DNA from 2 places in the Anaeromassilibacillus sp. SJQ-1 genome. Region 2 is predicted to be linked to the other one. Evidence: riboswitches for the same ligand, from Rfam matches in the RefSeq annotation. Region 2 holds a riboswitch; the other holds the start of a gene.

Region 1 (5,285 bases), on a different contig from region 2:
TATCAGCTTGTCAAGGAAAACACTGGGAATCTTCTTGCCATGCCATAATCTCAAAATAAAAACAGCCTGTTCGGGGAAGGGATGACTACTATTTCTTCTTTTGCATATATCCTGTGGGAACAGATTCTTCCCTCTCTTTTTTATGGGCAATATAAGTTTACATATGGCAAAAGACGCATAAACACAGAAAAAGCGGGACTTCCTCTGTAGAAAGAAGATTCCCGCTTTTACTCTCCATATCGAACTCTTACACCATCTCTAGGATCGATGGCGCGCCCATTCCGTAGCCTCTCTACAAGAGTTCTTCAAAGCTACGGATATAAACGTCCGCCAACTTTTTCAATTCCCCTTGCGTACTTCCAGAACAAGCATCGTATACGCCAACCGTATGCATGCCGGCTGTGCGTGCCCCCTGAATTCCGGGGAGTATATCCTCAAATACCACACAGCTTTCTGGCAAAACATCCAATTTTTTCGCTGCCAATAAGTAGACATCGGGGAATCCCTTTCCCCTGCTGGTTTCCTCCGTCGATGCTATTGCACCAAACCATCCTTCAATTCCATGGTGGCACAAAGCGGGCCAATAAAGCTCTTTTGGCAGCGCCGTCGCTATTGCCAGCACAATCCCCTGCCCGCGCAACTTCTCTAAGTAGTCCCGTGCGCCAGGTTTCATCTGGATAATATTTCCATACCGATAGATCGCCATTCTGTTCCACTCTGCCACAATTTCCTCCGGAGTCTCCGGAAAGTGAAACCGCTCCTTGGCATAAGCCGCTGCATCGAGAAACCCCATCGAAGCGATGCACTCGCAATATCCATCCGGTACGGTTAAGCCGCGCTTCTGCAAGAACTCCTCGTCGATTTCCTCCCAGACATGCAGCGAATCGAGCAAAGTCCCGTCCAGATCGAAAATGGCTGCCTGTACGTTTTCAATCCCCATCATTTCTTAATCTCGCTTTGCAGAATCTCAACGCTCTCCCCGCTGAGAATGCGGTTGGTTGTGCGGACTGCACACATCTTGCCGCACATCGAGCAGCTGTGCTTATCGGAGGCCGGAACACTCTCATAATAGGCCTTGGCTTTCTCCCCATCGATTGCCAGTCGGAACTGCTCCTCCCAATTAAAGCGCTGGCGGGCTTCTGCCATAGCATCGTCTTGCTTGCGCGCCCCGCGTACCCCTTTCGCGATGTCCGCCGCATGAGCCGCAATCTTAGATGCGACAATCCCCTCGCGCACGTCGGAGAGATCCGGCAAACGCAGGTGTTCCGCCGGGGTCACATAACACAGAAAATCCGCCCCATTTGCTGCTGCAATCGCGCCGCCGATCGCCGATGTAATATGATCGTATCCCGGAGCAATATCGGTCACCAGCGGCCCCAACACATAGAACGGGGCTCCGTGGCAAAGGCGTTTTTCCATCTTCATGTTGGCTGCAATCTCATCCATGGCCATATGGCCTGGCCCCTCTACCATCACCTGTACGTCTTTCTCCCAAGCGCGCTGGGTCAGATTTCCCAATTCGATCAGTTCGCCAATCTGCCCCGCATCGGTCGCATCGTCCAGGCAACCGGGGCGAAGCGCATCCCCCAAACTGATGGTCACGTCGTATTCCCGCAGGATATCCATCACTTCGTCGTAGTATTCATAGAAGGGGTTTTCGTTTCCAGTCATCTTCATCCAGGCAAACAACAAGGAACCGCCGCGAGACACGATATTCATCTTCCGTTTGGAACGCTCAAAACCTTCCACTGCACGGCGATTGATGCCTGCGTGGATGGTCATAAAGTCCACCCCCTCTTCCGCATGGGCGCGCACAACCTTGAGAAAATCTTGCGCTGTCATATCCATCAGGTCCTTTTCCAGGTAGCCAATGGCATCGTAAACCGGGACGGTCCCAATCATTGCAGGGGAATATTCGATCAGTTTTTCGCGGAATTCACGCGTCTTCCCATAGTTACTCAAATCCATGATGGCTTCCGCACCGAATTGCACCGCCAGCTGAACTTTCTGCATTTCTGCACAATAGTCGGCGCAATCGCCGGAAATCCCCAAATTCACATTGATTTTTGTCCGCAACCCCTCGCCCACTCCATTCGGGTTCAGAGACTTGTGCCGTACATTTGCGGGAATGATTACCCGCCCTGCCGCCACCAGAGGAAGAAGTTCTTCCTCCGTATACCCTTCTTTTTGTGCTACAACAGAAAGTTCTTTGGTAACAATTCCTTTTTTCGCTGCTTCCATTTGCGTCTTATATTCCATGTTTCTGTCTCCTTTATTCAATCTCCGCGCCATTGGTCAAACCGTTCCTATAGACGTCGTAAAAATGGTTGGTGGGGCCATATCCCTTTCCAATAGACAACGCGTGGCGAATCGCCATGGTGACATAAGCTTTTGCACGTTCTACCGCGACCGGCATCTCCAATCCCAACGCTAGATTTGCGGCAATTGCGGAGGAATAGGTACATCCAGTGCCATGGGTGTTCTTGGTTGGAATTCGTTCCGCGGTATAGTGGTGTATCTGTTTTCCATCAAATAGCACGTCCACCGCGTCCCCCTGTGCATGGCCGCCCTTGACCAATACCCCTTTCGGCCCCATCGCCTGAATTCGCCGGGCAGCCTCTTCCATCTCTTCGATAGAGCGGATGGAACATCCTGCGATTTTTTCTGCTTCCGGAATGTTCGGCGTCAGAAGTGTAGCCAACGGGAGGACTGTTTGAATTAGCCGATCTACCGAACAAGGGTCCATGAGCGGACATCCGTTTTTGGCATACATCACAGGATCAATCACCACATGTTCCGGCCGATACTCCCGTAGCTTTTCTGCCACCGCTTCCATGCACGGCGGCTGGGAAAGCATTCCCACCTTGACTGCATCCGGCCGGATATCCTCAAACACCGCATCGATCTGCTGGCGAATCACATCCGGGGACACATCCTCAATGGCGATGACACGGCTGGTATTCTCCGCTACAACGGAGACGATCACACTCATCCCATAGACACCGTGCGCGGAAAAAGTCTTTAAGTCCGCCTGAATTCCTGCGCCGCCACTGCAATCCGAGCCGGCGATTGTCAATGCTTTTTTCAACAGACATCCTTCCTTTCTTTCGGCCGTTCGCCCCCTGTTCGTGAAAACAGGCACAAAAAAACGCCTGCCTCCCGGCAAGCGCTCCCATTCCAATCTTCATTGGCTTTGCTTCCCTACGACAGTATTAACCGACAGGTTCTAAGGGTCAGGTTTTACCTTCTCAACCGCAAAAGCAGTTCCCCCGCAAACGTCCATATTTCATTTTCTTTTGATAAAGATTATAGCACCACTGACAGTTTCTGTCAATGAAAGGCGGTCTTTCTTTAGGACAAGTTTCATGCTATAATAACTATGTATATTTCATTTGAAAGGATTGATGAATCAGGGGGAATTTATGCTTTTTTACGGAATCCCTCTGTCCTTTCTTGCAGCCCGCGTCCTAGGCGCGGAAGCCTCAACTCAAGTTCCAATCCTTTCACAGAAAGAGGACATTTATGAAACAGGTGACCATCGGCTTAAATGATGCAGGCCAACGGCTTGATAAATTTCTAACAAAAACATATCCTAATTTGCCGCAATCCATGATGTACAAAAGTATCCGAAAAAAGGACATCAAGTGCAACGGAAAACGCTGCGAAATATCCACCCGGCTGTCTGCGGGGGATGTGCTAACTATGTATCTAAAAGACGAATTTTTCCAACAAGCACCAAAAGAATACGATTTTCTGAAAGCGCCCAATCAGTTAAACATTCTATATGAGGATGAAAATCTGATGCTGTTGGATAAAAAACCCGGTCTGATTGTGCATCCAGATGAGCACTATCATTTCGATTCTTTGATTGCGCGGGTGCAACATTATCTCTATGAGAAAGGGGAATTTAAGCCGGAAAATGAAGCGTCTTTTGCCCCTGCATTGATTAATCGAATCGACCGCAACACCGGCGGTATTGTGATGGCGGCTGAAATCGCAGAAACTTTGCGCATTATGAACGAAAAGGTCAAACAACGGGAACTCACAAAACTGTACCTCTGCATTGTCCATGGGCATATGCCTAAGCGTGAGGAAACCTTAGAAGGTTTTTTAGAAAAAAACGAGAGCCAAAACCGAGTCTATATATCCCGGCGTCCTACCAGCGATACCAAAAGCATTCGGACACGCTACCGTGTATTGGCCGAGCGTGCGCGGTATAGCCTGCTGGAGGTTGAGCTTTTGACTGGACGTACGCACCAAATTCGGGCGCATCTTGCTTCTATTGGGCATCCCCTTGCCGGCGATGGGAAATATGGAACCAATGCCATCAACAAAGACTGTGGTTTTAAATACCAAGCATTGTATTCCTATAAACTACGTTTTCATTTTTCAACCCCTGCCGGTATTCTGGAATATTTGAATGGGCAAACCTTCGAAGCAAAACAGATTTGGTTCCTTGATGATTTCTATCGCTGGCCAGACTAGGCGGCTTTCTCTTAGTAAAGCATTTCGTCCGGTTTAACCGGATATTTTGAGGAGTAGGTTGTAGCTTCTTTATATTGTTGTGAGGAGAATGGGATATGGCGGATAAATCAGAGGACTTCACGGGTCTTCTCAATTCAATTGACGAGATTACAGAGCTGATCTATGTATCTGATCTGGAGACATACGATCTTTTATATATGAATAAAGCGGGAAGAAAAGCGTTCTCTTCTAATGCGGCTGCCGGCGGAAAATGTTATCAGGTTCTCCAAAAGCGTGATTCTCCCTGCCCATTTTGTACAAATCAAGTGTTACATACCGATAAAAGTTATGGCTGGGAATTTACAAACCCGGTTACAGGCCGGCATTATTTTCTAAAAGACCGCTTGATCGAATGGCAGGGACGTCTTGCCCGTTTGGAAATTGCTTTTGATGTAACCAACTATGAAAAGGAAAAGAACGAGCTTCGCTATGCGTTGGACTCGCAACAGATTGTCTTGGACTGTATCAAAATTCTTTATCAGGAGCGAGATTTAGACAAAGCGATCAACTGTGTCCTGCAAATGATTGGACAATATCTTTCAGCCGACCGCGCTTACATCTTTCAAATTCGTGGTGACAAAATGGACAATACCTACGAATGGTGTCGTGAGGGCGTCCTCCCGCAAATCGATTTCTTGCAGGGGCTGGACCCGTCCATTGTTGTTCCATGGCAAAATGAATTGGACAATCACCAGTGCATCATCATGAAAGATATTGAAGATATTAAAGGAGAACGGGTCTATGATGTTCTCTCCCCGCAG
Region 2 (5,285 bases):
TTTCTTTCTCAATCTGTTCGGCGTTGAGTTGTGCGCGATGAATCTTGTTGTGACAATTGAATCCACAGTAAATGCAATAGTTTTCACAGTAATTGGCAATGTACAAGGGGGTAAACATACAGACCGAGTTACCAAAGTGCTTTCGAGTTTCCCGCTGAGCCGCCTGTGCAATTTCCTCCAAAAGCGGAAGAGCAGCGGGGGAGAGCAGCGCGCCAAAATCGTCCAATGTGCGATTTTCATGGGACAAGGCGCGGCGTACATCCGCTTCTGTATAACAATGGTAGTTGTAGGAGCTGGTGCGCGTGAGCACTTGCTGGCCGATGTCCGAATCTAAGACTTCCATCCCCGGCAGGTAGGTCATGTGATCGATGCGCTCCTTTTTCAGATCCTGTCTTACAGCATCGCTTAAAATACTCTCATTGATCGGTTCATTCTGTTGCATGGCTGTATTCCTCCCTCATTCTCTTAGAAAGCCGGTCAAGGGAGAAGAAGCGCTTGCACCCTTCTCCAACGTGCGCCCAAGCCCAGAAAGATACGCCTTGCGTCCCGCCTCGATCGCTTGACGGAAGGCCGCCGCCATAGTGGGAATATCCCCGGCGGTGGCGATTGCCGTGTTGGCCATTACTGCGGCGGCGCCCATTTCCATGGCTTCGCATGCCTGGGAGGGGCGCCCGATCCCTGCATCCACAATGATTGGTAGATCGATTTCATCGATTAGAATTTGGATAAAATCCTTGGTACAAAGTCCTTTGTTGGTACCGATCGGCGCGCCGAGCGGCATGATACAGGCCGCCCCTGCTTGGACGAAATCCCTAGCAGCATTCAGATCGGGGTACATATACGGCATGACTACAAATCCCTCTTTTGCCAGCACCTCGGTTGCCTTGATGGTTTCGTAGTTGTCCGGCAAAAGGTATTTTGAGTCATGAATGACCTCGATCTTGATAAAATCCCCGCAACCCAGCTCGCGGGCCAGCCGGGCAATTCGAATGGCTTCGTCTGCATTGCGTGCGCCGGAGGTATTGGGAAGCAACGTGACGGACTTGGGGATATAATCCAGGATATTGGCGAGTCCACCCTCATTTGCACGGCGGAGCGCCAGGGTTACCATTTGTGCCCCAGCCTTCTCGATGGCAGCCTGGATGAGCTCCAGCGAATATTTGCCGGACCCCAGAATAAAACGGGAGGTAAAGGAATGTCCTCCGATGGTCAAACGATCGTCTTGCAGCATGTTCATCATCATTCTCCTTTTTGGGCTTTACAGATATATTGCACAATGAGATTGGCTTGGTGTGCTGCGCAGAGCATCACGCGGGGAGCCATCAAGCCGTATCCCGGTCCTGGTTCCGCGCTCCCGTCTCCGCAGAGATAAAAGTGGTCGGTAATTCTGCGCGTCTGGATACGGTTGCTGTCTCCATATCCAGCCATACCGGAAGCTGCCACCAGAAAAGTATTCGGAAAAGATTCCAGAATTCCATTCGCTAGCATGGCCTTGGCCTCTGGGGTATCAAAGGCCTCGCAGACGATGTCCTCCTGCGCAAAGAGTTCCAGAAGGTTTTCTTCCGTCACACGGATACAGTCGGTATGAATGTCCAGGTATGGATTAATGTCCAGCAACTCTTCTTTTAATGCGTCGGTTTTAAACATCCCCACATGATGCAAAAGGTACTGCTGCCGGTTCAAATTGGCGATGTCTACGCGGTCAAAATCAATGAGATGCAAATGCCCGACGCCAATGCGTGCTAAAGCGAAGGCAACATGGGAACCAAGCCCGCCAAGCCCCGCAATAGCTACCCGGGCGGTATCCAGCTTTTTTGGACTGCCGGGGAATGCCGTTCACGCAGGGCAGCATCGATTTGTGCTTGTTGTATCACGGCTTTTGGTTTCACCTCAGCCACCTCCCACAAAATGGACAATTTCCAATTCATCATCCTCTTGTAGCTGAATCGACCCGTATTGTGCCCGGGGGACAATGGTCCCATTTCGTTCGACGGCTACACGGGACGACTGGTATTGGTTTTGGTCCAGATAAGTTTGGAGCGTCATTCCTTCTGTAAGCTCCACCGGCGTTCCGTTGATTCGAATCATACATAACTCCTTTCTGAAAACCAGCTGTGAACAATAAAAAAAGAGTTCACGAAAAAATACACCCGCGGTGGTGTACCCCTTCATGAACTCTCGTTCACTCTCAACTGTTTCGATTCATTTGTTCGCCACTGAGGGCTTGTAAATCACACGTGATTGGAATGCACAGAAAAACGGGAAATGCCATCGCATTCCCCGTAGGATTCTGATATATCCCTACGTTGGCATTATCCAAATCAGGTTATGGGTCGAAGTTAAAAACTTCCTCTCAGCCTATTCATAAGCTCCCCTATTCATTTACTCATTTACTATAACACGCCCAGACGAAATTTGTCAAGTTCTACGCGCATGGCTTGTTTACAAAAAGAGAACCACGTCTGTGCATGGCTCTCTTTTTTAGAAAATATAAAATGTTGGAAAGATAAAATCCTCGCGATAGCAGGGAAGAAACAAAGCACATGCAACCTGCAAGGTATTTTACATCAACTTACGGAATAAGCCTTTCAGTTCTTCCACATTGGTGTCCTTTGGATGTCCTGGCCGGCAAGCATCTGCATAGGCCGATTCAGCCAGAAACGGAAGATCCTCTTCCTTCAGTACAGGAGGCTTGGACGGAATTCCCACATCCGCTGAGAGCTTTCGGACCGCCTCCACAGCAGCCTGGCGGTATTCCTCCTGGCTTATGGCATCCACATTGGCAACTCCCATCGCCCGGGCGATCTCACGATATTTTTCACCCGTACATGCAGCGTTATACTCCATTACAATCGGAAGCATCATAGCGCAGGCGACACCGTGCGGGGTATCGTAGACTGCGCCCAAAGTATGCGCCATGGAAGGGGCAATCCCTAGCCCAACATTCGAGAAACCCATGCCTGCGATATACTGTCCCAACGCCATACCTTTGCGTCCTTCTTTCGTATTCTCCACCACGCCACACAGCGAACGGGAGATGATCTCAATCGCTTCAAGGTGGAACATATCTGTCATTTCCCAAGCAGCTTTGGTGGTGTAGCCTTCGATGACGTGTGTGTGGGCGTCCATACCTGTGGAAGCAGTCAGTCCCTTGGGCATGCTGGTTATCATCTCCGGATCGACCACTGCGATGACCGGTATATCGTGTGGATCTACACAGACAAACCTGCGCTTACGTTCGACGTCCGTGATAACATAGTTGATTGTAACTTCTGCGGCAGTACCAGCAGTGGTGGGAACCGCAACAATCGGAACACAGGGCTTTTTGGTAGATGCGGTTCCCTCCAAGCTGCGGACGTCTTCGCATTCAGGATTGGCGATAATGATGCCAACGGCCTTCGATGTATCCCATGGAGGAGCCGCCACCAATTGCGGTCGATGTAGTCTGCCCCGGCTTTTTTAAAGGCCTCCACGCCGTGTTGAACATTTTTACTAGCCGGATTTGCCTTGATGTCTGCATAAATCTCATAGGATAGGTCGGCTTCGTCCAAAAGGCTGGTCACTTTGGTAGTGACTTGAAACTGAAGCAGGTCTGGATCGGTGTAGACAAATGCCTTCTGAAAGCCATGGGCCTTGGCTTCGTTGATGATCTACTGGATGGCCCCCGCTCCATGGTAAGAGGTTTGATTCAACATAATACGGTTTGCCATATCGTTTCTCCTTTTCTTTATCCCCGCTTTGCAGCGAGATTTTTCAGAACATGTGCGTGATGGCTTTCTTAGCTCAAATACGCTCTATGAGATGTGTTCGAAACATCAAAGCCTTCTAAAAGCATGGGAGTAAATTTTTATTTGATCTTATTGGATCGGGTGCTTTTTGAAATGTAAAGTTATAAATCTCACAAAGTGGAAAGAGGGCCTGTAAAAAATTTCCTATCAAAATCGGGCAAAAGCCCTAAGAAGTAGAAAAATAAAGAAAAATGTTTTTTCCTATACATCTGTTGAATAGAAAAACCTTTTACCCATCCATCTCTCTGTCAAACCGCAACTGTTCTTCACGGAACGATTGGACATTCCGCTCAATAATGTGGTCCTTTGGGCCGATCTGTCCACAAAGCAGAGGGGAGGTTTCTTTATACAAGCGGACTGTTTCCGCCACTTTCTGTGGGCTGAAATTGGCATAGCAGTATTTACAGCCATTCCCACAGGTGTGATATGCGCCAATATCGATGCTTTCCATACAACCGCAAGTGACGCGTTGGTTTCGGTCCTTTTTTCCACGGAGAGGAACTCCAATGATGCGTTCGATTTGCCGCGCATCAATGCAGTGTCCATGTTGTACGCCCAAATCTTGGAGGTCGATTGTTTCTGAACAGGTTTCCACAACCATACCGTTGTTTGCTGCAATTCGTACCAGATGCTGAACCATGTTGAGTAGGACTTTCCCCTGTGGAGGCGTTATAGAGAGCCCTCTTGTATTGCGTTGTGTTTTGCTATACAAGTCAACAAAGCTGATAACAACTTTTTCGGTACATCCGCGCAGACGCTCTGCAATCTGTGCAAAAGCGTCCAGGTGATAAGAGACTGTATACCGCATATTTAAAAGAATGGGATCGTACCGCCAAACCATTCGGTCCTTCCCAATGCGAGCAGCGAGCGATTGAAAGACAGGAATCAAACAATCTTTTTTGTTGGGTAGGTATGGTTCGATATCCCGGCCATAGCTGGTCAGTGTAAACTGGAAATAGTAGGGGTATGCAGAAAGATCTCCCAGACGGGACAACATATTTTCCGGATTTTTGGTCCAAAACACAATGCAATCCACCACCGATGGGGATAGAGGAATCCGGCTGATTTGGTGGGGATTCATCGGGTTTCGAACGAGGACAAAGCCCTCTTGGAGCCGGTGAATCAACCAATTTACATAGTAGTTTGGAAGATCGGTTCGACGGCTGGCACTGAGGATCATGTTTGGGACCTTCTTTCCATGGGATGGCAAAACGACAACTTTATCAAATTAAATAGAGATGATGGGCAACATATAACGATTGTTAAAGCTGTGGTTATCTGTTAAAAGATGAGGTGTTGTCTGGAGTCGTATCCCTCTTTTTTAAACCCTGACCACAAAAAATCGATGCGGGAAGGAATGATTTTGATGAGGTACAGGACATGGGGCATTTTTTTCAAGTTTTCTGCTTTGATTTTTTTGAATGCAAGCAACTCTAGGTATTCAGCCGACCACGGTTCAATAAGTTCTGCTTTCCCCGTGACCTGCATACCACCAAG

What was found. Region 2 has a riboswitch for thiamine pyrophosphate ahead of thiS (sulfur carrier protein ThiS). Riboswitches for the same ligand answer to the same signal wherever they lie in the genome.
Region 1: linked by a shared signal. The riboswitch ahead of thiD (bifunctional hydroxymethylpyrimidine kinase/phosphomethylpyrimidine kinase) and the one ahead of thiS (sulfur carrier protein ThiS) in region 2 are both predicted to bind thiamine pyrophosphate.

The regions. Positions count from the first base shown of each region.
Region 1 covers NZ_JBKEIV010000038.1:5,031-10,315, reverse strand. Annotated here, with positions in the region: gene ACGCCZ_RS09920 (HAD family hydrolase) at 293-943, opposite strand; gene thiC (phosphomethylpyrimidine synthase ThiC) at 940-2,259, opposite strand; gene thiD (bifunctional hydroxymethylpyrimidine kinase/phosphomethylpyrimidine kinase) at 2,273-3,088, opposite strand; TPP riboswitch at 3,181-3,281, opposite strand; gene ACGCCZ_RS09905 (RluA family pseudouridine synthase) at 3,523-4,485, shown strand; gene ACGCCZ_RS09900 (sensor domain-containing diguanylate cyclase) at 4,581-5,285, shown strand, end outside.
Region 2 covers NZ_JBKEIV010000009.1:11,028-16,312, reverse strand. Annotated here, with positions in the region: gene thiH (2-iminoacetate synthase ThiH) at 1-361, opposite strand, end outside; gene ACGCCZ_RS01825 (thiazole synthase) at 458-1,228, opposite strand; gene thiF (sulfur carrier protein ThiS adenylyltransferase ThiF) at 1,240-1,788, opposite strand; gene thiS (sulfur carrier protein ThiS) at 1,891-2,088, opposite strand; TPP riboswitch at 2,282-2,385, opposite strand; partial or broken gene fucO (lactaldehyde reductase) at 2,563-3,650, opposite strand; gene ACGCCZ_RS01805 (DUF1848 domain-containing protein) at 4,018-4,968, opposite strand; gene ACGCCZ_RS01800 (pyridoxamine 5'-phosphate oxidase family protein) at 5,070-5,285, opposite strand, start outside.